4 regions of the Bradyrhizobium sp. 613_E4_N2_2 genome follow, and region 1 is predicted to be linked to each of the others. Evidence: predicted binding sites of a transcription regulator. Region 1 holds the regulator's gene; each other region holds the start of a gene.
The links. The regulator PhoB, encoded in region 1, activates phosphate uptake and scavenging genes when phosphate is short. The targets are predictions, from matches to a motif close to TGTCATNNANCTGTCAT.
Positions count from the first base shown of each region.

Region 2: the regulator PhoB is predicted to act here: its motif matches at 4,015-4,031, upstream of AB7290_RS02040 (DUF2794 domain-containing protein).
Region 3: the regulator PhoB is predicted to act here: its motif matches at 1,757-1,773, upstream of AB7290_RS06605 (YdcH family protein).
Region 4: the regulator PhoB is predicted to act here: its motif matches at 4,086-4,102, upstream of AB7290_RS14095 (UDP-2,3-diacylglucosamine diphosphatase).

Region 1 is NZ_CP197234.1:8,657,840-8,663,864, forward strand. Features, by position in the region: gene argF (ornithine carbamoyltransferase) at 74-997, opposite strand; gene AB7290_RS41215 (aspartate aminotransferase family protein) at 997-2,205, opposite strand; gene AB7290_RS41220 (GcrA family cell cycle regulator) at 2,662-3,174, shown strand; gene phoB (phosphate regulon transcriptional regulator PhoB) at 3,409-4,116, opposite strand; gene phoU (phosphate signaling complex protein PhoU) at 4,132-4,848, opposite strand; gene pstB (phosphate ABC transporter ATP-binding protein PstB) at 4,860-5,681, opposite strand; gene pstA (phosphate ABC transporter permease PstA) at 5,678-6,025, opposite strand, start outside.
Region 2 is NZ_CP197234.1:431,306-437,330, reverse strand. Features, by position in the region: gene AB7290_RS02055 (ABC transporter permease) at 1-1,516, shown strand, start outside; gene AB7290_RS02050 (Bax inhibitor-1/YccA family protein) at 1,787-2,578, shown strand; gene AB7290_RS02045 (GNAT family N-acetyltransferase) at 2,903-3,430, shown strand; gene AB7290_RS02040 (DUF2794 domain-containing protein) at 3,579-3,950, opposite strand; gene AB7290_RS02035 (DUF1223 domain-containing protein) at 4,528-5,304, opposite strand; gene acnA (aconitate hydratase AcnA) at 5,522-6,025, opposite strand, start outside.
Region 3 is NZ_CP197234.1:1,401,743-1,407,767, reverse strand. Features, by position in the region: gene AB7290_RS06615 (sensor domain-containing protein) at 1-41, opposite strand, end outside; gene AB7290_RS06610 (NAD(P)/FAD-dependent oxidoreductase) at 244-1,347, shown strand; gene AB7290_RS06605 (YdcH family protein) at 1,489-1,671, opposite strand; gene AB7290_RS06600 (YdcH family protein) at 2,001-2,207, shown strand; gene AB7290_RS06595 (hypothetical protein) at 2,335-2,553, shown strand; gene AB7290_RS06590 (hypothetical protein) at 2,575-2,826, shown strand; gene AB7290_RS06585 (GGDEF domain-containing protein) at 2,889-3,602, opposite strand; gene purE (5-(carboxyamino)imidazole ribonucleotide mutase) at 3,744-4,232, shown strand; gene AB7290_RS06575 (5-(carboxyamino)imidazole ribonucleotide synthase) at 4,229-5,335, shown strand; gene aqpZ (aquaporin Z) at 5,372-6,025, opposite strand, start outside.
Region 4 is NZ_CP197234.1:3,003,513-3,009,537, reverse strand. Features, by position in the region: gene AB7290_RS14110 (caspase family protein) at 1-1,071, shown strand, start outside; gene AB7290_RS14105 (threonine/serine dehydratase) at 1,145-2,128, opposite strand; gene AB7290_RS14100 (glycosyltransferase family 4 protein) at 2,193-3,236, opposite strand; gene AB7290_RS14095 (UDP-2,3-diacylglucosamine diphosphatase) at 3,250-4,062, opposite strand; gene thiD (bifunctional hydroxymethylpyrimidine kinase/phosphomethylpyrimidine kinase) at 4,278-5,078, opposite strand; gene AB7290_RS14085 (Lrp/AsnC ligand binding domain-containing protein) at 5,207-5,452, shown strand; gene ypfJ (KPN_02809 family neutral zinc metallopeptidase) at 5,855-6,025, shown strand, end outside.

The DNA of each region.
Region 1 (6,025 bases):
CCCAATCCGGGACCACTCCAACTGCGGACACAAACCCGGATTTCGCTGCGCTCCATCCGGGCTACAAGTGAGATTACTTCACCGCGTCAAAGCACCAGGCCAGAATGCCCTTCTGCGCATGCAGGCGGTTTTCGGCCTCGTCGAACACGACCGATTGCGGGCCGTCGATCACTTCGTCGGTGACCTCCTCGCCGCGATGGGCGGGCAGGCAATGCATGAACAGCGCATCGGGCTTGGCCAGCGACATCAGCTTCGAATTGACCTGATAGGGCTTGAGCACGTTGTGACGGTGCTCACCTTCCTTGTCGCCCATCGACACCCAGGTGTCGGTGACGACGCAGTCGGCCCCCTTCACGGCGGCCTCGGGATCGGTGCCGAGCACGATCGGCGCGCCGGTGGCCTTGATGAAGTCCCGCATTACCTTTTTCGGCGCAAGCTCCGGCGGCGTCGCGACATTGAGCTTGAACTTGAAGCGCTCGGCGGCATGCGCCCAGGACGCCAGCACGTTGTTGTCGTCGCCGGTCCAGGCCACCGTCCTGCCCTCGATCGGGCCGCGATGCTCTTCGTAGGTCATGAGGTCGGCCATCACCTGGCAAGGGTGCGAGCGCCGTGTCAGGCCGTTGATGACGGGCACCGTCGCATATTCCGCCAGCTCCAGCAGGGCCTCGTGATTGAGGATGCGGATCATGATGGCGTCGACATAGCGCGACAGCACGCGCGCCGTGTCGGCGATGGTCTCGCCGCGGCCGAGCTGCATCTCGGCGCCGGTCAGCATGATGGGCTCGCCGCCGAGCTGGCGCATGGCGACGTCGAACGAGACGCGGGTGCGCGTGGAGGGACGCTCGAAGATCATCGCCAGCGTCTTGCCTTCCAGCGGCTTCACCGGCTGGTGCGCTTTCTGCTTCGCCTTCATGGCGGAGGAGGCCGCGAGCATGCTCTTGAGCTCCGACAACGGGAGCTCGTTGATATCCAGAAAGTGCTTCGGGGACTTGCTCATCAGCTCGCCGCCCGCTTGGTCTGACTGGACGAGATCGCGGCGCAGGCGCGCTCGAGCCGCCCGACGCTGTCCTCGATTTCGGCTTCGGTGACGATCAAGGGCGGCAGGAAGCGCACGACATTGTCGCCGGCGCCGACCGTGAGCAATTTTTCGTTGCGCAATGCCGCGCCGAGATCGCCTGATGGCACCACGGCCTTGATGCCGATCAGAAGGCCTTCGCCGCGCACTTCGCTGACGATGTCAGGATAACGATCGATCACGGAGGCGAGCTTCTGCTTGAGCAGCAGCGACATCTTCTGCACGTGATCGAAGAAGCCGGGCTTGAGCATGACGTCGAGGACGGCGTTGGCAGCCGAGATCGCGAGCGGATTGCCGCCGAAGGTCGAGCCGTGCGAGCCGGGCCCCATGCCGGCAGCCGCGTCCGCGGTCGCCAGCACCGCGCCGATCGGGAAGCCGCCACCGAGCGCTTTGGCCAGCGACATCACGTCAGGCGTGACGCCGGTGCGGCGATGCGCGAACAGATCGCCGGTGCGGCCCATGCCGGTCTGCACCTCGTCGAACGCGAGCAGCAGGCCCTTCTCATCGCAGAGCTGGCGCAACGCCCTCAGGAAGGCGGGCGTTGCCGAACGCACGCCACCCTCGCCCTGGATCGGCTCGATCAGGATGCCGGCGGTCTGCGGACCGATCGCCTTCTTGACGGCGTCGATATCGCCATGCGGGACCTGGTCGAAGCCGTCCATCGGCGGGCCAAACCCTTCGAGATATTTTGCCGAACCGGTCGCGGCGAGCGTTGCCAGCGTGCGGCCGTGGAAGGCGCCTTCGAAGGTGATGATGCGGTAACGTTCCGGATGACCCTTGGAGAAGTGATGATGGCGGACGAGCTTGATCACACCTTCCAGCGCTTCGGCGCCGGAATTGCAGAAGAACACGAAGTCCGCGAAGCTTTCGTTGCACAGACGCGCGGCGAGCTTCTCGCCGTCCGGGCTCTGGAACAGGTTCGACATGTGCCAGAGTTTGGTGGCCTGCTCTTGCAACGCTTTGACCAACGCAGGGTGAGCATGGCCGAGCGCATTCACCGCCACGCCCGAGGTGAAATCGAGATAGCGATCGCCATTGGTCGCAATCAGCCAGCAGCCTTCACCGCGCTCGAAACCGAGGTCGGACCTGGCGAAAACGGGGAGCAAATGCGGCGCTGCGCTGTTAGTCATGACGATCACTTGAATGTTGCGGACGGCGTGAGCGTGCATTGCGCAACGCACCATTGACCGGCCCGGAAAACGAAACGTGCCGCCTTTTAAGGGCGGCACGCGAGACTATCTTATGCCTGGTGAAACCGGTGTCAATGCCGCCCGGAAAGCCTCGCGAAACGCAGAATCCGTAGTCTTGCGGTGGCGATTTTGCGTATTTCCGCCACGGAACATGTGGAAGCGAGTCGGCGGACTCTTGCGCGTGAGTCACGCCATATTGTAGCGTTTGGCTTGTCAGATACGACATCTCGTGCAGCAGTTCTGATCCTCTAAGTCCTCATGTACCGGCGTAAGCGTTCGGGCGCATCTGGTGCGCCCGGCGAGCCTTAAGGGATTCTGGCGGCACGGGTTTTTCGAAGCTTAGGCATTCGCCGTGCGGCCGCCAGGATGGCAGGCGCCGGCGAAGGAAAGGGTGCAATGACCGTTTTGACCTGGTCGGATGATCGCGTCGAGCAGCTGAAAAAGCTCTGGGAGGCCGGGCTTTCGGCCAGCCAGATCGCCGCTGAACTCGGCAATGTGACCCGCAATGCCGTAATCGGCAAAGTGCACCGGCTCGGCCTGTCGGGCCGCGCCAAGAGCCCTTCATCGGCAGCGCCGCGGCCGCGCAAGGCACGCCCCGCCCAGCACATGATGCGGGTGACCCGCCCGATCGCGCGCGGCAACACCGCGCTGGCGCAAGCCTTCGAAGTCGAGGTCGAGGCCGAACCGGTCACCTACGACAACGTCGTGCCGATGAGCCAGCGGCTGTCGCTGCTGGAGCTGAACGAGGCCACCTGCCACTGGCCGGTCGGCGATCCCTCGAGCCCGGATTTCTTCTTCTGCGGCGGCAAGGCGCTCTCCGGCCTGCCCTACTGCGCCCAGCACTCGCGCGTGGCGTATCAGCCCGCGGCCGATCGCCGGCGCGCGCCGGCGAAGCCGGGTCCGCGCTGAGGTATCGGATTAGCTGACTACGAAGACGGCGCCGTCACGCGATGACGGCTCAACTCACTCGGTGTCGTCCCTGCGAACGCAGGGACCCATAATCCCGGCGCGTAGTTATTGCGCGGGATGATCACTCCGAGTCTTCGCCAAACCACTCCCTGTGGTTATGGGTCCCTGCGTTCGCAGGGACGACATCGAGGATGCGGTGGCAGCCCGCTAAATCACGTCTGCCACAGCAACCCCTTACGCTTGCTCCGCCTTCGCAAAGCGATCGTCCAGTGCGTAGCCCGCGCCGCGGACGGTGCGGATCGGGTCCTGCTCGCGGCCGAGATTGAGCAGCTTGCGCAGGCGCCCGATATGGACGTCGACGGTGCGCTCGTCGATGTAGATGTCACGGCCCCAGACGCTGTCGAGCAGCTGCTCGCGCGAGAACACGCGGCCGGGATGCTCCAGGAAGAACTCCAGCAGGCGATATTCGGTCGGGCCGAGATCGATCGGCCGGCCCGAGCGCGCCACGCGACGCTTGTCGCGGTCGAGCTCGATGTCGCCATAGGCGAGCACGGTGGCGAGCCGCTCGGGGCTGGCGCGCCTGAGCAGGCCCTTCACGCGTGCCAGCAGCTCCGGGACCGAGAACGGCTTGACGATGTAGTCGTCGGCGCCGGTCGCAAGGCCCCGCACCCGCTCGCTCTCCTCGCCGCGCGCGGTGAGCATGATGATCGGGAGCTGCTTGGTCTCGGGCCGGGTGCGCAGCCGCCGGCACAGCTCGATGCCGGAGAGGCCCGGCAGCATCCAGTCGAGCACGATCAAATCGGGGATGTGCTCCTTGAGGCGGGTGTCGGCATCGTCGCCGCGCATCACCGTCTCGACGTCATAGCCGTCGCCTTCGAGGTTGTAGCGGAGAAGCTCGGTGAGAGCTTCCTCGTCCTCAACCACCATAATGCGTGCGCCCATGGTGTTCGTCGCTCCTTAAGTGTTCGGGACCGTCGTGGCGAAGGTCGTCATGTCGCCCTTCGGCCGCTTGTCGGTGATCGCCTGGCCCTCGATCATGTAGAACACGGTCTCGGCGATGTTGGTGGCGTGGTCACCGATGCGCTCGATGTTCTTGGCGCAGAACATCAGATGGATGCAGAACGAGATGTTGCGCGGATCCTCCATCATGTAGGTGAGGAGCTCGCGGAACAGCGAGGTGCAGATGGCGTCGACTTCCTCGTCGCCCTTCCACACCGCCATTGCCGCCGGCAGATCGTGCGCGGCATAGGCGTCCAGCACCGACTTGACCTGTTGCTGCACGAGGTCGGTCATGTGCTCCAGACCGCGGAACAGCTTGAGCGGATGGAAATCCGTCTCCAGCGCCGCGACGCGCTTGCCCATGTTCTTGGCGAGGTCGCCGATCCGCTCGAGATCGGTCGCGACGCGCATGGCGCCGACGATCTCGCGCAGATCCACCGCCATCGGCTGGCGGCGCGCGATGGTGAGAACGGCGCGCTCCTCGATCTTCTTCTGGAGCGCGTCGAGCTCGGCGTCGATGGTCACGACGCGCTGGCCGAGCGCGACGTCGCGGCGGATCAGCGCGTCGACGGAATCGACGATCATGCGCTCGGCGATGCCGCCCATCTCGGCGACCAGGCGCGTGAGTTCCTGGAGGTCGGTGTCGAAGGCCTTTGCGGTATGTTCAGAACCCATGTTCCGTCTCCTCAGCCGAACCGGCCGGTGATGTAATCCTGCGTGCGCCGGTCGGTCGGCGACGTGAAGATCTTGCTGGTGTCGTCGAACTCGATCAGCTCGCCGAGATACATGAAGGCGGTCTTGTCGGAGACGCGCGCCGCCTGCTGCATGTTGTGGGTGACGATCGCGATCGTGTAGTTCTCGGACAGCTCCTGGATCAGCTCCTCGACCTTGGCGGTCGAGATCGGGTCGAGCGCCGAGCAGGGCTCGTCGAACAAGATCACCTCGGGCCGCACCGCGACCGTGCGGGCGATGCAGAGGCGCTGCTGCTGGCCGCCGGAGAGCGACAGGCCGGAGGCGTTGAGCTTGTCCTTGACCTCGTTCCACAGCGCGCCGCCGCGCAGCGCCTTCTCGACGCGGTCGTCCATCTCGGACTTCGAGATCTTCTCATAGAGACGGATGCCGAAGGCGATGTTTTCGTAGATCGTCATCGGGAACGGCGTCGGCTTCTGGAACACCATGCCGACGCGGGCGCGCAGCAAATTGAGGTCCAGCTTGGGGTCGAGGACGTTGGTCTGGTCGAGCATGAGCTGACCGGTGACGCGCTGGCCCGGATAGAGGTCGTACATCCGATTGAAGATGCGCAGCAGGGTCGACTTGCCGCAGCCAGACGGGCCGATGAACGCCGTGACGCGGTTGGTGCCGAGCGCCAGATTGATGTTCTTCAGCGCGTGGTGCTCGCCGTAATAGAAATTGAGGTTGCGCACCGTCACCTTGGCCGGAGCTTCGGGCAGCACCGGCGCCTGGGGCAAACCACCGGCCGCGCTCATCGATACGGAAAGATCACTCATTTTGCGGTCCTCTCGGCGCTCAGAATGCGCGCGCCAATATTCAGGGCAAGAACGGTCAGGGTGATGAGCAGCGCGCCGCTCCAGGCGAGCTGCTTCCAGTAGGCGTAGGGGCTCTGCACGAAATTGTTGATGGTGACCGGCAGGTTCGCCATCGTCTTGTTCAGACCCAGGCTGAAGAACTGGTTCGACAGCGCGGTGAAGAGCAGCGGCGCGGTCTCGCCGGCGACGCGGGCGGTGGCCAGCATCACGCCGGTAATGAGGCCCGAGCGCGCCGCGCGATAGGCGATGCGCTTGATCACCAGCGAGCGCGGCAGGCCGAGCGCCGAGGCCGCCTCACGCAGTGC
Region 2 (6,025 bases), 8.2 Mb from region 1:
CGGAAAACTGCTGCCGCTGCCGGTGGTGCCGGCCGTGCATGCCGACGAGCTCGCGCTGTCCTTCGTCTACGGCCTGCTCACGGCGCTCGCCTTCGGCCTGTGGCCGCTCGGGCGGGTGCACGACGTGCCGGTCGCCGCGCTGTTCCGCGACACCATCAGCTCCGAATGGCACCGGCCGCGCTGGAGCTATGTCGTGTTCATGGCCGTCGTGATCGCGCTGCTGATCGCGGTCGTGATCGGATTGTCCTTCGACAAGCGCATCGCCGCGGTGTTCGTGGCGTCCTCCGTCGTCGTGTTCGCCCTGCTCCGCGGCATCGCCGCCCTGCTGATGACGATCGCGCGCCGGCTGCCGCGCACGCGCCTGCCGATGCTGCGACTGGCGATCGCCAACATCCACCGGCCGGGCGCGCTGACGCCCTCCGTCGTGCTGTCGCTCGGGCTGGGGCTCGCCGTGCTCGTGACCATCACCCAGATCGACGGCAATCTGCGCCGGCAGTTCCTTGCGGCGCTCCCCGAGCACGCGCCGTCGTTCTTCTTCATCGACATCCCGAGCACGCAGGCCGAGCAGTTCGACGGCTATCTGCGCCGGATCGCGCCGGGCGCAAAGGTCGAGGACGTGCCGATGCTGCGCGGGCGCATCGTCGCCGCGCGCAGCGTGCGTGCCGAGGACCTCAAGCCCACCACCGATTCCGAATGGGTGCTGCAAAGCGACCGCGGCCTGACCTATACCGCCGAGCTGCCGAAGGGCTCCAAGGTGGTCGAGGGCGAATGGTGGAGCGCCGACTATTCCGGCCCGCTGCTGGTCTCGATGGAGAAGAAGATCGCCGACGGGCTCGGTCTCAAGCTCGGCGACGAGATCGTGGTCAACGTGCTCGGCCGCGACATCCCGGCCAAAATCGGCAATCTGCGCACCATCGACTGGCAGGGCATGGGCATCAATTTCGTGCTGGTGTTCTCGCCCAACGCCTTCAAGGGCGCGCCGCACACCCATATCGCGACGCTCACCGAGGCCGGCGGCACTGCGGCCGGCGACGGCAAGATCATCAGGCAAGTCGCCGACACCTATCCGATGGTGACGAGCGTGCGCGTGCGCGAGGTGATGGAGACGGTCGGCTCGGTCGTGACCAATCTGGCGCTGGCGATCCGCGGCGCCAGCGCGGTGACCCTGATCTCGGCGATCCTGGTGCTGGGCGGCGCGCTCGCCGCCGGCCACCGCCACCGGGTCTACGATGCGGTGATCCTCAAGACCCTCGGCGCGACCCGGCTGCGGCTGCTCGGCGCCTATGCCCTTGAATACCTGCTGATCGGACTTGCCACCGCGGTGTTCGGCGTGATCGCCGGCAGCGTCGCGGCCTGGATGATCGTGACGCGGCTGATGACGCTGAGTTTCGTCTGGCAGGCCGGCAGCGCGGCCGGCGTGGTCGCGGCGGCCTTGGTCGTCACGGTCGGACTTGGGCTCGCCGGGACGCTGCTGGCATTGAACAAAAAGCCCGCCACGGTGTTGCGGAATTTGTGACAAATGGTAGCGGGCGACCCCGCGATGTCGGAATCGCACGATTCCAGCGATTAACCACGTCTGCTCGCCAGGATTGCGGGCGAGGGCGACATTCAGCCGCGCGTGGACGGTTGCAGCGAATGTGTTAGTTTCCCACATATCCAATGGGTTCGGACCCCCGATTATGAGCCAGAATTTAGTCGGCACAGATCGGTATCCGAGATAGAATTTGACGAACCGGCGGCATGGCGACCCTCATGCCGGACCGGGCTAACCAACGGGAATTCGACCATGTCGGACCTAGACCGTAACTACGCTTCTCCTTTCGGCAGGGCCGCCGGGCGTGTTGACGCCGCGACGGTCGATGCCGGCCTGCGCGCCTATATGCTGCGCATCTACAATTACATGAGCATCGGCCTCGCCATCACCGGCCTGGCCGCGCTCGGCGTCTATATGGCCGCCGTGACCGACGTTCCGACCCCGGAAGCCGTCCGCGTCGGCAAGCTGTTCCTGACGCCGTTCGGCTACGCGATGTTCGTCAGCCCCCTGAAGTGGCTGTTCATGCTCGCGCCGCTCGCGATGGTGTTCGTGATCTCGGCGGGCATCAACCGTCTCGCCCCCTCGACCGCGCAGATCCTGTTCTGGGTGTTCGCGGCGCTGATGGGCATCTCGCTGTCCTCGATCTTCCTGGTGTTCACGCACACCTCGATCGTGCGGGTGTTCTTTATCACCGCGGCCACGTTTGGCGCACTGAGCCTCTACGGCTACACCACCAAGCGTGATCTGACCGGAATGGGCTCGTTCCTGTTCATGGGCCTGATCGGCATCATCATCGCGAGCCTGGTCAACCTGTTCCTGGCCAGCACGATGCTGCAGTTCATCGTGTCCGTGGTCGGCGTGCTGGTGTTCGCCGGCCTCACCGCCTGGGACACCCAGCGGCTGAAGAACGACTACATCTACGGCTACGCCTCGGCCGGCGGTGACATCGCAGAGCGTGCGGCCATCACCGGCGCACTGTCGCTGTACCTGAACTTCATCAACCTGTTCACGCTGCTCCTGCAGCTCCTCGGCCAGCGCGACTAAGCGATCGACCGAGCGAGCGGATACGAACCCCGGCCGAGAGGCCGGGGTTTTTGTTTGGGCCGGGATGCGCGACACGCCCGTAGCCCGGATGGAGCGAAGCGCAATCCGGGACAGGCCTATCTGCGGATACGACGGCCCCGGATTTCGCTGCGCTCCATCCGGGCTACGAGCGTCACCTCTCTCCTCGTCCTTGCGAGCGCAGCGAAGCAATCCAGAGCCCCTCCGCGGGCGCATTTCTGGATTGCTTCGCTGCGCTCGCAATGACGGCGGAGAGGCGGCTTCGCCCCCTTCCAGCCGTCCCGGGAAGGCTTTAGTCTTCCTCCCATGTCCGCACCTGAGATCAGGCCCGCCATTGAGGCCGACCTTCCCGCCATCACCGCCATCTACAAGCAGGCCGTCCGCGAGGGCACCGCGACATTCGAGCTGGCGCCGCCGGATCTGGCCGAGATGACGCGCCGCTACCGCGCGCTGATCGACGGTGGCTATCCCTATTTCGTCGCCATCCTCGATCGTAGCGTCGCCGGCTATGCCTATGCCGGCGCCTACCGGCCGCGGCCGGCCTACCGCTTCACGGTCGAGAACTCGATCTATCTCGATCCCGCGTTCCACCGCCGCGGCATCGGCTCGTTGCTGCTGGAGCGGCTGATCGCCGAATGCGAGGCGCGCGGCTTCCGCCAGATGATCGCGGTGATCGGCGATTCCGCCAATGCCGGCTCGATCGGCGTGCACACGCGCGGCGGTTTCAAGATGATCGGCACGCATCCCAATGTTGGCCTGAAATTCGGCCGCTGGCTCGACACGGTGATGATGCAGCGGGATCTGGGCGAGGGCGCGAGTACGGTGCCGAAATAACCTCGGTCTCGTAGGGTGGGCAAAGCGACTTGTCCGCCGTAGCTCGGAGAGCGAAGGCGGAAGCGTGCCCAGCATGCCCGGTGATTGAGGAAAGATGGTGGGCACGGCGCGGTGCGCCTTTGCCCACCCTACGGCACCGTCCGTAAGGCTAAACCACCGCCAATTTTCGATCGATCACCAGCAGCACGCGCTCGAGCTCGTGGCCGCGGCGCAGGATCAGGCCGGTCGCCGAGATCACGCTGTACATGCCCTGCTTGCGCGCCAGCCGCGGGTCCTTCTCGATGCGATAGATCGGCACCTCCGAGGCGCGGCGGAAGACCGAGAACACCGCGCGGTCCTTCAGGAAGTCGATGGCATAGTCGCGCCACTCGCCGTCGGCGACCATGCGGCCGTACAGGTTGAGGATGCGGTTCAGTTCCAGCCGGTTGAATGTCACCCGGTTGGGTTGGGCATTCGCAGCGGTGGGGCGCGCCACGGCGCGCTGCTCGCTCGGATCGGCATCCTCCGGCGTCAGACTCATCGAGCGCCTCCTCATCTCGCGGCATGATCGCATCCGCGAAGGACCGTCCCCGGAACCGCGGATCATGACAATTGCATGATCGCGCCAACTGTTCCCCGCCGCAAGGGGCTCTTCACTCAACTGATTGAATCGGGTGCGAATCGGAGCACACGCAGGAGTGGAATTCTGTCGCGGCAAACCGTCACGGGATCGTTAGAAGGAATCTTGATATCGCCGCTTTTCCGCCAAGCGCCTGCCGCCCTGCATTGCGAAAAGACCTGTGTGCGTTGACCCGGTCCTTTCGGTTCCGGATTCCTCAGCCCCCAGCCCCCCGGGGCCGTCAGGATCGGGTCTGTACGCGCGACAAGGAGGGCCAACGCAAGTTGGTCCTTTTTGGTTTGTGCCGAGATGTTTCCGGCACGACCAACTTCTCTCTGATTAACGCGAAGACAACTCTCACCCCTCATCCTGGGGAGCCGCGAAGCGGTGACTGCATGGTTCTCGCGGCGATGCGTAGCATCGTCCGCCTCGCGCGCGAGGGCGCGCTCCTCACCATGAGGCGTGAGAGCGAGTGCGACGCTAGCGAGAGAAATCGGATCTAGTGCAGCGACGTGTAGGCTGCGCCGAGCATCGCACCCGGCTTCTCACGGCTGCCGTCCTGGACATAGACCACAGCGCCGTCGACGCCGTCGCGCGTGAGATTTTCCAACGGCACCGTCCAGCTTTCCGGACGCCCGTTCCAGTCGCCGACCTTGAGCAGGTTGCGCACGACGTTGTGATAGGTGATCTGCTGCCCGCGGTTTTCGCCACGGCTGATTGCGATCGGCACCGATTTCGTGATCGAGCAGATCCAGACCTCACCGTGCGAGGCCGCCGACTCCTTGCTCGCCGCCACCGAGACGTTGATCTGCTTGCCTGCAAGCGACATCGTCACCGGCACGCTCATTACGCCTGTGCCGTTGTCGGTCTTGCCGATCGCGCTCTCGATGCCGGCGCGATCGCTGCCGATGACATGCGTCGAACCGTTGACCACGACTTGCGGCGTATAGACCTCGCGGTCGCCGCGCATGCGCGAATAGGCGCGCTGCCGCGCCGAGAAGCGCGAATCCGCAAGCGTGTCCTTCCAGCCGAGATAATCCCAATAGTCGATCGGCATGCTCAGCGCGATGATCGACGGGTCGTTGGAGAGATCGCCGATGACCTGGTCGGCGGGCGGGCAGGAGGAGCAGCCCTGCGATGTGAAGAGCTCGACTACGGCGCGAGGATCAGCCTCGGCGGGACGGATGACGGCGACGATGGCGCAGATCCCAAGTGCTCCCGACCAGAGTGCACCGGACCAGCGCGAAACCAGATTAGAAGCCATCATTGCAGTCATGTTGAACGTCACACCTCGCACGCGTGGGGGAAGATCCTATCGCCTGATGGTCACCGTAGTCTTACGGGCATCGTACATTCAACCGTCCGGGGCGAGGTTTTCCGCCGGGCGGAACCATCGGACGCGTGTTCTAACGCACGAAGGCGGCCTTGTGATAGGCCGCCCTCGTTTAACCTTCTACTCACGTCGCGGTGAGCCACCGTTCACAAATTCGCGCTTAGGCCGCGAGCTTGCGCAGCACGTAGTGCAGAATGCCGCCGTTCCGGTAGTAATCGAGCTCGTCCAGCGTATCGATGCGGCAAAGCAGCGAAACCCGCTGCAACGAACCGTCGCCGGAGACGATCTCCGCGGTCAGCTTCTGACGCGGCTTCAGGTCGCCGACCAGGCCGCGCAGCGTGACCTTCTCGTCGCCCTTCAGGCCGAGCGACGACCAGGAGGTGCCCTCTTCGAAGGTCAGCGGCAGCACGCCCATGCCGACCAGGTTGGAGCGGTGGATACGCTCGAAGCTCTGGCAGATCACGGCGCGGACGCCGAGCAGGCGCGTGCCCTTCGCAGCCCAGTCGCGCGAGGAACCGTTGCCGTATTCGGCACCGGCGAACACCACCAGCGGCACCTGCTCCTGCTGGTACTTCATCGCGGCGTCGTAGATCGACATCTGCTCGCCGTCGGGCCAGTGCTTGGTGAGACCGCCTTCCGGGATATTTCCGTCAGCGCCCTTCAG
Region 3 (6,025 bases), 7.3 Mb from region 1:
ATCGGAAGCGTGCTGCCCACGTGCCAGTTCTTCTCAGCCATCAGCCACCCGCGCTTTCAACGTCGGATTGTCTGGCTTCACGGGTTTGGATCGGGTAAACGCCTGTACGCGCAACAGAAAAATGTGACGCCAAATACGGCAATTGCCCTGACATGATAAATGCTTCCTTAATGGAAAACGGCCCGGTGCCGTGGTTCTCAGGCCTGATGCCACCGATACTTTCAATGGATACACTGCACAACCATGGATAGGGTCGACTGCGTCGTCATCGGAGCCGGCGTGGTCGGGCTCGCGGTGGCTCGAAAGCTTGCCCAGACCGGGCGCGAGGTGATCGTGCTCGAGGAAGCCGAGGCCATCGGCACCATCACCTCCTCGCGCAACAGCGAGGTGATCCATGCCGGGATCTATTACCGCGCCGGGAGCTGGATGGCGCGCATGTGCGTCAGCGGCAAGCATGCGCTGTATCGCTACTGCGGCGAGCGCGGCATCCCGCACAAGAATTGCGGCAAGCTGATCGTCGCGACCAGCGCCAAGGAGACCGAGAAGCTGCAATCGATCAAGGCGCATGCCGAGGCCAATGGCGTGCTCGACATGCAGCTGCTCACTGGCGAGGCCGCGCGCGCGCTGGAGCCGGCGCTCGCCTGCGACGCCGCGCTGCTCTCGCCATCGACCGGCATCATCGACAGCCACGCCTACATGCTCTCGCTGCGCGGCGAGGCCGAGGCAGCCGGCGCGGCCTTTGCATTTCACACCCCGCTGGTCCGCGCCAAGGCAGCCGGCGATGTGATCGAGATCGAGGCCGGCGGCGAAGCGCCGATGACGCTGCAATGCGGCCTGCTCGTCAACGCCGCCGGGCTCTCGGCGACAACGGTCGCACGCCACATCGACGGCATGCCGATCGACCGGATTCCACCGGCCTATCTCGCCAAGGGAAACTATTTCAGCTGCAACGCCAGGGCACCGTTCTCGCACCTGATCTATCCGGTGCCCGAGCCTGGCGGGCTCGGCGTGCACCTGACGCTGGACATGGCCGGGCAGGCACGCTTCGGCCCCGACGTCGAGTGGATCGAGACGATCAATTACGAGGTCGATCCATCACGCGCCGAGCGCTTCTATCCGGCGATCCGGAGATACTGGCCGACGCTGCCCGACGGCGCGCTGATGCCGAGCTATTCAGGCATTCGCCCGAAGATCGTGCCGCCGGCGGTGGCCACGCAGGATTTTCTGATGCAGGGCCCGCGCGATCACGGCGTCGAAGGCCTGATCAACCTGTTCGGCATCGAATCGCCGGGACTGACGTCATCGCTCGCGATCGCGGATCACGTCGCTGAGCTCGCAGGCATCTAGGGGATTTTCCATCGGAGCGGAAAGGCTCCAAGCGCCGCGCAAATAACTTTGCACGCTGCGCACCTTCATGCAGGGATGAGCACAATAGCTCTCACCCCTGCATGAAAGGGTAAGTTCAACTCTACACTGTTACAGGGGTTACTAGTGGAGCGTGTCGCCGGTGTGCTTCAAACGCTCGATCTGGTCCTTGACCATCAACTTCCGTCGCTTCAACTCAACAATTTGCAGGTCGTCTGTTGAAAGGTGCACGAGAGCTTCGTGCAATTCGTTTTCGAGCGTTTTGTGCTTCCGTTCCAATTCAACCAGATGTGCCTGAATTGTCATTCGAAACCTCCTCGGTAGGGGGAAACCTTGGATTCGATCCGGACAAACAAGTGTACATCACCGATTCGTTCTGTCGATATGTATCCGTCGTCGCAGCGTCATTTTTGAAAATTCATATGTAACGAATCGTGAGTAAGGAACCACGCTGGAAAAATCCATGATATCAATGTGCTTGCGCAACGCCGCAACGAATCGTCGAAATATCTTGCGAGAGTTCGGTGAGCGGCGGCCCGAGATCGCTTGCGATCACGGCGCGCAAGGACGATAATTTCCACAGGGCATCCACAGCCTTGAATCTCACGCCCATCGGGTTTTCGGCCACCGCGAACATGACCAATGAAGACGAGCGTGAGCTCGAAGCCGAGCTCACCCGGTTGCAGCAAGAACACCGAGATCTCGACGCCGCGATCGATGCGATGCATCAATCGCCTGCCCCCGACCTGTTGCGGTTACAACGGTTGAAGAAGCGCAAGCTGTTGTTGCGCGACCGTATCGCGTTCATCGAAGACCAGATCACGCCGGACATCATCGCCTGATCCGCGAGGCCCTTTTCGTGGCAGCTCGCCGCATCCGAATCCGCTTGACTCGAAAAGAACAAAATAGGAACATTTGGGCATCCCACCGCCCCAGGAAACGCCCAGGAAACCCCCGAGGACAACGCAGATGTCGGCAACCGCCCTTCTCGACAACAGCCATTATGAACAGGCCTGCGACCAGGCGATCGCGATGTGCGACGGCAATCTGCGCAGCACCATCAAGGCGCTGATCATGGCCAACGAATATCTGGAAGCAGAGCTGGAAGAATTACAGGCGGCGATTTCAGCCGGCTGCATTCCCGAGACCGCACGCAGCAAGGTGCGGAGCAACAGCAGCGCCGCCTGAGTTCAACATCGGAGCAACGCCATGTCGGATGTGACCTACTACGTTGCAATGCCCTTCCTGATCGATGCCGACGGATCGCCTGTCGCGGGCGCCGCGGAGGAATGCCAGAGCTCGGCGGCCGCGTTGCGGCGCGCCGAGATCCTGGCGCACGGTGCCGGCCATATCGGCGCGGTTGCGTTCAGCCGCAGCGGCGATCCCATGACCGGCGAATTCGGCGACGCCACGCTGCTGCGCAAATTCGGCAACGTGCCGGAAGATCTGGCCACGCTGTAAGGGTTGTTGCTTGAGCATGATCTCCGCGCAACGCGGTCCGCATTTGTCGCGAAGATCGTGCCCTAGTTGCTGACCAGCCTGATCAGCGGCTCGTGCCGCCGGTGCGCCTTGCGCACATACATGGCGGCATCAGCCTCCTCCAGCGCGCGGCCTGCATCGGACTGCGCCCCCAGCAGCGCGACACCTGCGGAGGCGCCCGCGGTCACGCGCTGACCGCGAAAGGCAAACGACAATTCGTCGATCGCCTGCTCGAAGGTCGCGGCCTTCGCCTTGGCGTCGGTCTCGCTGAGATTCCAGAGCAGCAGCGCGAACTCGTCGCCGCCAAGCCGGCCGACCACGTCCGAGGCGCGGACCTGCCGCGTCAGGGTGGCCGCAATCGCCTTGAGCACCTCGTCTCCGGCGGCATGGCCGAAGGAATCGTTGATCGGCTTCAGGCGATCGACGTCGAGGACGATCAGCGCGCCGCTGGCGCGGTAGCGCTTCATGTAGGCGATGGCGCGCGCGAGCTCGCGCTCGAAGCCGCGCCGGTTCGGAATCTCGAGCAGGAAATCGGTGTCGGCCGCAGCTTCCAGTTCCACAACCCGCCGCTCCGCCTCCTTGAGCTTGCTCCGCAAGCCGCGGATGGTCGCCCTGGTGTCGTCGGCGGCCGACGCTCCGCGCCGCGCCGGCTTGGCCGAGCGCTTCGCCAGCCGCCTGGGGGCGGCTTTGGAGCGGCTGGCGCTGGCTTTCCGGCCCTTTTTGGCCTTCGCAGCGCTTGCCCTTTTTGGTTTCTTCATGGGCATCCTGCTCAATGAAGGCTTGCGGGGATTCACCAAGACAGGATAGTGCATTCCCTTCTCCTTGCCACCGCCTTGCGAGCCACCGGCCGGAACCGTTAATCTGGCCTATCTTTCTGTTTTCCGAGCACAATTGACGTCATGACCGCGCCGATCGCCATCATCATGGGAAGCCAGTCGGACTGGGAGACGATGCGGCATGCCGCCGACACGCTCGCAGCGCTCGGCGTTGCCGCCGATACCCGCATCGTTTCGGCACACCGCACCCCCGACCGGCTGTTTGCATTCGCCAAGGGTGCCAAGGCGGCAGGCTACAAGGTCATCATCGCCGGCGCGGGTGGCGCTGCGCATCTGCCCGGCATGGCGGCGGCGCTGACGGAACTGCCCGTGTTCGGCGTTCCCGTCGAATCCAGGACGCTCAAGGGCATCGATTCGCTCTATTCGATCGTGCAGATGCCCGCGGGCATCCCGGTCGGCACCCTCGCCATCGGCAAGGCCGGCGCGATCAACGCGGCGCTGCTTGCAGCTTCAGTGCTCGCATTGTCCGACCCGGCCCTGTCCGACCGCCTCGCCGCCTGGCGCAAGGCACAGACCGAGGCGGTTGCGGAGCGCCCGGAGGACAAGGCGTGACTGACGCAAAGCAGGTGAAGCTGAAGCCCGGCGACACCATCGGAATCCTCGGCGGCGGACAATTGGGGCGGATGCTGGCCATGGCTGCGGCGCGACTCGGCCTGCGCTGCCAGGTATTCTCGCCCGATCCGGACTCGCCCGCCTTCGACGTCGTGCTGAACGCGACCTGCGCCGAATATGCCGACGTCGAAGCGCTCGAGCTGTTCGCCAACGACGTCGACGTCATCACCTACGAATTCGAGAACGTGCCGTCTGCCGCCGCGATGGTGCTGGACGCGCGCCGCCCGGTGCTGCCCAACCGCAAGATCCTCGAGACCACCCAGGACCGGCTCGCCGAGAAGGATTTCGTGACGAAGCTCGGCATCGGCACCGCAGCCTATGCCGACGTCACCTCGGTCTCCTCGCTGCGCGAGGCGATCGTCAGGATCGGCCTCCCTGCGGTGCTGAAAACCCGCCGCTTCGGCTACGACGGCAAGGGCCAGGCCATCATCCGCGAGGGCGACGACATCGCCAAGGTGTGGACCAGCCTCGCCACCAAATCGGCGATCCTCGAAGCCTTCATCCCGTACGAGCGCGAGATCTCCGTGATCGCCGCGCGCTCGGCGACGGGCCAGGTCGAGTGCTTCGACGTCACCGAGAACGAGCACCGCGACCACATTCTGAAGATATCCCGCGCCCCCGCACAGATTCCGGATGCGCTCGCGGAAGAAGCGCGCAGCATCGCCGGCAAGATCGCCGGCGCGCTCGATTATGTCGGCGTGCTCGCGGTGGAGATGTTCGTGCTCGCCAACGGCACCGGGCCGAAGGTGCTGGTCAACGAGATCGCCCCGCGCGTGCACAATTCCGGACACTGGACGCTCGACGGCGCCTCGGTCTCGCAGTTCGAGCAGCACATCCGCGCCATTGCCGGCTGGCCGCTCGGCAAGGCCGTGCGCCACGGCGAAATCGTCACCATGACCAATCTGATCGGCGACGAGATCAACGATTACGAGAAGTGGCTGAGCGTGCCGGGCGCGACCGTGCACATCTACGGCAAGGGCGCACCGCGCCCCGGCCGCAAGATGGGCCACGTCACCGAAGTCAGGCCGACGAAGGGCAAGTAGCGGGACCGCGGCGCATGCCGCAATCCCGCCTTTCGATCAGGCCGTCTTCACGCCCGCGACGACGCCAGAGGGCTCCTCGCTGAGCCAGCGATAGAGCACCCCGCCCAGCGCGCCGCCGATCAGCGGCGCGACCCAGAACAGCCAGAGCTGCGCCAGTGCCCAGCCGCCGACGAACAGTGCGGGCCCCGTGCTGCGCGCCGGGTTCACCGACGTATTGGTGACGGGGATGCTGACGAGATGGATCATCACCAGCGCGAGCCCGATCGCGAGCGGGGCGAAGCCTGCGGGCGCGCGGCCATGGGTGGCGCCCATGATGACGAACAGGAACATCATGGTCATCACCACCTCGGTGACGAAGCAGGCGATCAGGCTGTACTGGCCGGGCGAATGCGCGTCGTAGCCGTTCGACGCAAAACCCTTGCTGACGTCGAATCCGGGAGCACCGCTGGCGATTATGTAAAGCAGCTGGGCGGCAACGATCGCGCCGCAGACCTGTGCGATCACGTAAGGCAGGATCTGTCCCGCCGGGAAGCGTCCTCCGGCGGCAAGCCCGACGGTGACGGCCGGGTTGAGGTGGCAGCCCGAGATGTGCCCGATCGCATAGGCCATGGTGACGACGCTTAAGCCGAACGCAAGGGACACGCCGACCAGGCCGATTCCGACCTGCGGAAAGCCGGCGGCGATCACCGC
Region 4 (6,025 bases), 5.7 Mb from region 1:
GTGAACCAGACCACCAGCGGCGCGCAGATCCCGTGGGAAAGCTCGTCGCTGACCTCGGACTTCACCTTCCTCGGCGACACCGCTGTCGCCGCCAACCGCGCGCCGGTGAATGCGTCGGTCGTGCAGGTGGCCTCCAACCTGCCGAGCCGTTCGACGCGCCAGGCCTATGACTACGTCGTGTCCGAGGGACGGCAGGAGTACTATCAGGAGTTCATCCAGATGTACCCGCACGACCCGCTGTGCGACCACATCCGCTGGCTGCTCTCGAACCTGCTGATCACGCAGGCCTGGCACATGGCGGTGCTGGCGAACTCCCCGCTCGGCTACAAGAGCTTCTACGACAGCTACGGCAACAGCCCCTATGCGCAATCCGCGCTGAAGCTGCAGGCCCAGCCGAAGCTGATCCCCCTGATGCAGGCGACCAAGTTCCTGGCGCCGCAGAACATTGCCCCGACGTTCAAGGTCGGCAATCTCGGCCAGCCCAAATACATGCCACTGATGCAGCAGGGCAATGGTGGTGGTCAGATGAATGGCAATCTGCCGGTCGTGCAGAAGCCGGTGGACAGCAACGTCATCGGCAAGCTCGGCAATGGCGGTCAGGTCGTCAACCTGCCCTCAGGCAACAACCAGCCGAACGGCACGCCGTCGCAGACCCCGGGCAAGATCGTCACCCTGCCTGCACCGACCAACACCAATGGCGGCACCGGCAGGATCGTGACGCTGCCCGCGACCAACACCACGCAGAACGGCGGCAGCAACAATAACGGCACGACCAAAGGCACGCCTGGCAAGATCGTCAGCATGCCGGTGAATGTCGGCAAGGGTGGCACGACTGTCGATACGAAGCCGGTCGTTCAGACGCAGAACAACCCGATCCGCGTCAACACCGGCGTGAAGCTCAACAACAACCCGGTGAACAAGGTGCAGGTCCAGAACAACCAGCAGAACAACCGCCCGCAATTCAATGCGACCAACCGTGTGGTCAACAACGGCGGCAACAACTTCCGGCAGTCGATGAACCAGGCGCCCTCCATGGGCGGCGGCAACAACCACCGCGGCTTCATGCGCTGATCGCCACAAGCGAAACGACAAAGGGGCAGAGCGGCGACGCTCTGCCCCTTCCTCATGTTAGAAGGTCCGAAACCTAAGCCACCAGTTCGGCAAACAGATCCGCATCCACATTGCCGCCGGAGAGCACGATGACGACGTTCTTGCCGGCGACGTCGAGACGTCCTGCCAGCAGTGCGGCAAGACCGACAGCACCGCCCGGCTCGACCACGAGCTTCAGCTCGCGATAGGCAAAGGCCACGGCCGCACCGACTTCCTTGTCGGATGCCGTCACGCCGCGCGCCAAGAGCTTGCTGTTGATCGCAAAGGTCATCTCGCCGGGGATCAAGGCCATCAGCGCATCGCAGATGGTACGGCCCGCGGGCCCATGCGGCTCGCGGTGGCCGGCGGTCAGCGAAATGCCGTGATCGTCGAACGCCTCGGGCTCGGCCACCACGATCTCGGCGAGCGGATAGCGCGCCTTCACTGCCGTGGCGACACCCGCGATCAGGCCGCCGCCAGAGGCCGGCGCCACCACGATGTCGGGACTGAGGCCGAGCGCAGCCATGTCCTCTGCGATTTCGCGACCTGCGGTGCCCTGCCCCGCGATCACGAACGGGTCGTCATAGGGCCTGACCAGGGTCGCGCCGCGCTTCTCGGCGATGCCGCGCGAGATCGCCTCGCGGTCGTCGCGGTCGCGATCGTACAGCACGACCTCGGCGCCGTAGGATTTGGTGCGCTCGCGCTTCGACAGCGGCGCATCCGCGGGCATCACGATGGTCGCGTGCATGTCGAGGATCTTTGCAGCCGCCGCCACGCCCTGGGCGTGGTTGCCGGACGAGAACGCGACGACGCCGCCGGCGCGCTTGTCCTGCGGGATCGAGGCGACCTTGTTGAAGGCACCGCGGAACTTGAAGGAGCCGGTGCGCTGGAGCATCTCCGGCTTCAGGAAGACCTTTGCGCCGACGCGCTCGTTGAGCACGGGAAAGGACAACAGCGGGGTGCGGATGGCGAAGGGTGCGATCACGCGTGCTGCTGCATCGATATCGGCAGGGCCGATCGGGAGGAGCTGTTCGGTCATGCCTAATGTTATCGCGCCGGACGAGGCGCGGGGCAAGACACCTGCGCGCGATGAACCTTGGTTTTCAGGCTACGAAACTAACCGGCTCCGCCCCATTCCTGCCTGGAAGCACCGCGCCAACCGCCTTGATGCTGTCCACAAACGCCCTCGCCGAGGCCTCCCAGGTGTAATTGGCGGCGAATTCGACGCAGTCCTGCCGGGACACGTCGAGCGCGGCGAAGCAGGCGTTGCGCAGATCGTGATCGAGGGCGCCGACCGGCGCATCGCCGATCACGTCGCGGGGGCCCTTCACCGGGAAGGCCGCAACCGGCAATCCGCTGGCGAGCGCTTCCAGCAGGACCAGGCCGAACGTGTCGGTCTTGCTAGGGAACACGAACACGTCGGCCGCCGCATAGATTGCCGCCAGCGCCTCGCCGTGCTTCTCGCCCAGGAAGATCGCATCCGGATAGGCTTCTTCCAGCGCGACCCGCGCCGGGCCGTCGCCGACGATCACCTTGGTGCCGGGCAGATCGAGATCGAGAAACGCCTCGAGGTTCTTCTCCACCGCGATCCGGCCGACCGAGAGAAATACCGGCGCCGGCAGGCAGAGGTCGATCCCACGGGGGTGGAACAGGCTGGTGTCGACGCCGCGCGGCCACAGCACGACGTTGTCGAAACCGCGCTCGCCAAGCTCGCGGGCCAATGCCGGCGTCGCCGCCATCACGGCGCGGCTGGGCGCGTGAAATCGGCGCAGCGCCCGCCAGATCAGGGATTCCGGAACCGGCACGCGGGCGCGGACATATTCGGGAAAGCGGGTGTGGAAGCTGGACGTGAACGGCAGCTTGCGCTGGCGGCAATAGCGGCGGACCATCAGGCCGATCGGCCCCTCCGTCGCGATGTGGATGCTGTCGGGGCGCGCCTCTTCGATCAGCTTCGCGATTCGCGCCGGGCGCGGCATGGCGAGCCGCACGTCGCGATAGCTCGGCATCGCGAAGGTGCGGAACGATTGCGGCGTCAGGAACGTGAACTCGACGCCGAGCCCCTTGGCGGCGTCTGCGAGCTTGGTCAGCGTCCGAACCACACCGTTGACTTGCGGGTGCCAGGCGTCGGTCGCGACCAGGATGCGCATCAAGGGGCCCTTGTTATGCAGCTCTGGCTGCGACCTGCGGGACCTGTGCCGGCTTCCGCGCCTGGTCCGCCCAGGTGATGATCTCGAAATGACCGTCGTCATGCTCGACCAGCGCCGTGCAGCTCTCGACCCAATCGCCGCAGTTCATGTAGCGGATGCCGCCCTCGTCGCGGATCACAGCGTAGTGGATGTGGCCGCAGATCACGCCGTCGGCGTCGTGGCGCCGCGCCTCGGCGGCGAGCGCCTGCTCGAACGCGCCGATATAGTTGACGGCGTTCTTGACCTTCTGCTTGGCCCATTGCGACAGCGACCAATAGGGCACTTTGAACATGCGCCGGAAGAAGTTGACGAAGCGGTTCATCTGGATCGCGAAGTCGTAGGCCTTGTCGCCGAGATGAGCGAGCCAGCGCGCGTTCTGCACCACGAGATCGAAGATGTCGCCGTGGATGACGAGATAGCGCTTGCCGTCCACGCCGGTGTGGACGGTGTTCTCGACGACGTCGATGCCGCCGAAATGCGTGCCGTAATAGTTGCGCAGGAATTCGTCGTGATTGCCGGGGATGTAGATGACCTTGGCACCCTTGCGCGCCTTGCGCAGCAGCTTCTGGACCAGATCGTTATGCGATTGCGGCCAGTGCCAGCTCGATTTCAGCGCCCAGCCGTCGACGATGTCTCCGACGAGATAGATCGTGTCGGCATCGTGGTATCGCAGGAAGTCGAGCAGCAGGTCGGCTTGAGAACCGCGGGCTCCGAGATGAACGTCGGAGATGAACAACGTGCGAAAGCGCCTTTCAGGGCTCTCGTCACTCACATCGTAACTTCCCATGCGACAGCCTGTAACAATATCCCGTGACAGGGGGATGACCAATGAACCTTTGAGGCACCCTCGGATACGAATCAAACCTCGCCTCGCCCGTCCCGCGAATATCAGTCGCATGCGACAATCAGGCGACATGACGCCGCAACGGCCTCCGCAAGACCCCGGAACCGATGGCTGATCAGGTTAACGGCAGCGGTCCCGCGCGCCGCTGGCGGCGCGGATCAGTAAAATTTGTGGAAATGATGGATCGGCCCGTGGCCGTGGCCGACGCTGAAGCGGTCGGCGGCCGCGATCGCTGCGCTGATCCAGGCCTTGGCGCTCCGCACGGCCCGCTCGAGATCCTCGCCCCTGGCAAGCCCCGCCGCGACGGCCGAGGACAGCGAGCACCCCGTGCCGTGGGTGTTGCGGGTGGCGACGCGCGGCGCCGCAAGCGCGATCGTGCTGTCGGCATCGACGAGATAGTCGATGCTTTCGGCGCCCTCGCCGTGCCCGCCCTTGATCAGGACCGCACGGCAGCCCAGCGCCAGCAGCCGGCGCCCCTGGCTCTCGATCTCGGCCTCGCGCGTGGCGACGGGCTCGTCGAGCAGAGCCGCGGCCTCGGGCATATTCGGCGTGATCACCGACGCCAGCGGCATCAGTTTCTTGCGCAGGGCTTCCACCGCCTCCGCGGCGAGCAGGCGATCGCCGGAGGTTGCGACCATCACGGGATCGAGCACGATATGGCGAGGCTTCCAGCGCGACAGCGCCGCTGCGATCGCATCGATGCTGGCGGCCTGCGCCACCATGCCGATCTTCACCGCGCCGACCTCGAGATCGGAAAACACGGCGTCGATCTGCGCGGTGACGAATTCAGCGGGCACCGCGTGGATGCCGGTGACGCCGCGCGTGTTCTGCGCGGTCAGGGCCGTGATCGCGGAGGCGCCATAGACGCCGAGCGCGGCAAAGGTCTTCAGGTCGGCCTGGATGCCGGCGCCGCCGCTCGAATCGGAGCCGGCGATGGTGAGCGCCACGGGCGTCGTCATGGGGCGATTTTCCGCGTTTTTGAGACCATCACCCGTCCTAGCGCGCACCCCGGTGGCCCGCAAGTTCGCTTGCTAAATCCGGCCGATTTTGGCCTATTAGCCGCCAGATATGCTTCGGAGTGACTGCAATGGTTCCTTTTTTCGTCCAGATCAAATGCAAGCTCGGCCAGTCCTACACGGTCGCCAACGCGCTTGCCGAAGCCGAGATCGCCTCCGAGATCTACTCCACGGCCGGCCATTACGATTTGCTGGTGAAGTTCTACGTCGACAAGGACACCGACATCGGCCACTTCATCAACGAGAAGGTGCAGGTGCTGCCGGGCATCCAGGACACCCTCACCATCATCACCTTCAAGGCGTTTGGCGCAAGCTAGGGTTTGCACTCACAGAGGGCCGGATGGGAAGTCCGCTTCCGAGACAGCGCAGCGGACCAATTGTGCTCAAAGTGAGTTCTTCGGATTTTAGCCATCGCACACATCATCCAGCGCTCGACACCCTATCGCGCTGGCAAGGCTCAACGCGCTTCATCGATGACGGCCGCGTCGACATCGCGCCAATATCCGGTCAAAAAACGGATAGTCTCCAAGTGGTTGGGGCCTTTGCATCGTAGCCCACGCGCTTAGGTCCGCGGAGGAACAATTCGGCGGCCCGATCGCGTGCACCTATGCCGCGCGCAAAGTGTGAAATATTTCATTGAACATACAACCCTGGAATGCTCTTTTCGCACGGATCGTGAGCGCCGGGGGCCGGCAATGCCCAAAGGACCGCTTGTTTCGATGGCAGTTGCTGTCTGGGTGCTTTGCACAGGCGGCTTAGCCTGGGCGGTTCGCCCAGCGGCGATAGACCCCGCTGCCATCCTCCGTAACCAAGTCGACAAGATTGGTCCGGGTTCAGTTGTCTTTAATCCTCCGACGGAAATGACGGTCGGCTATCACGAGCCAATAACC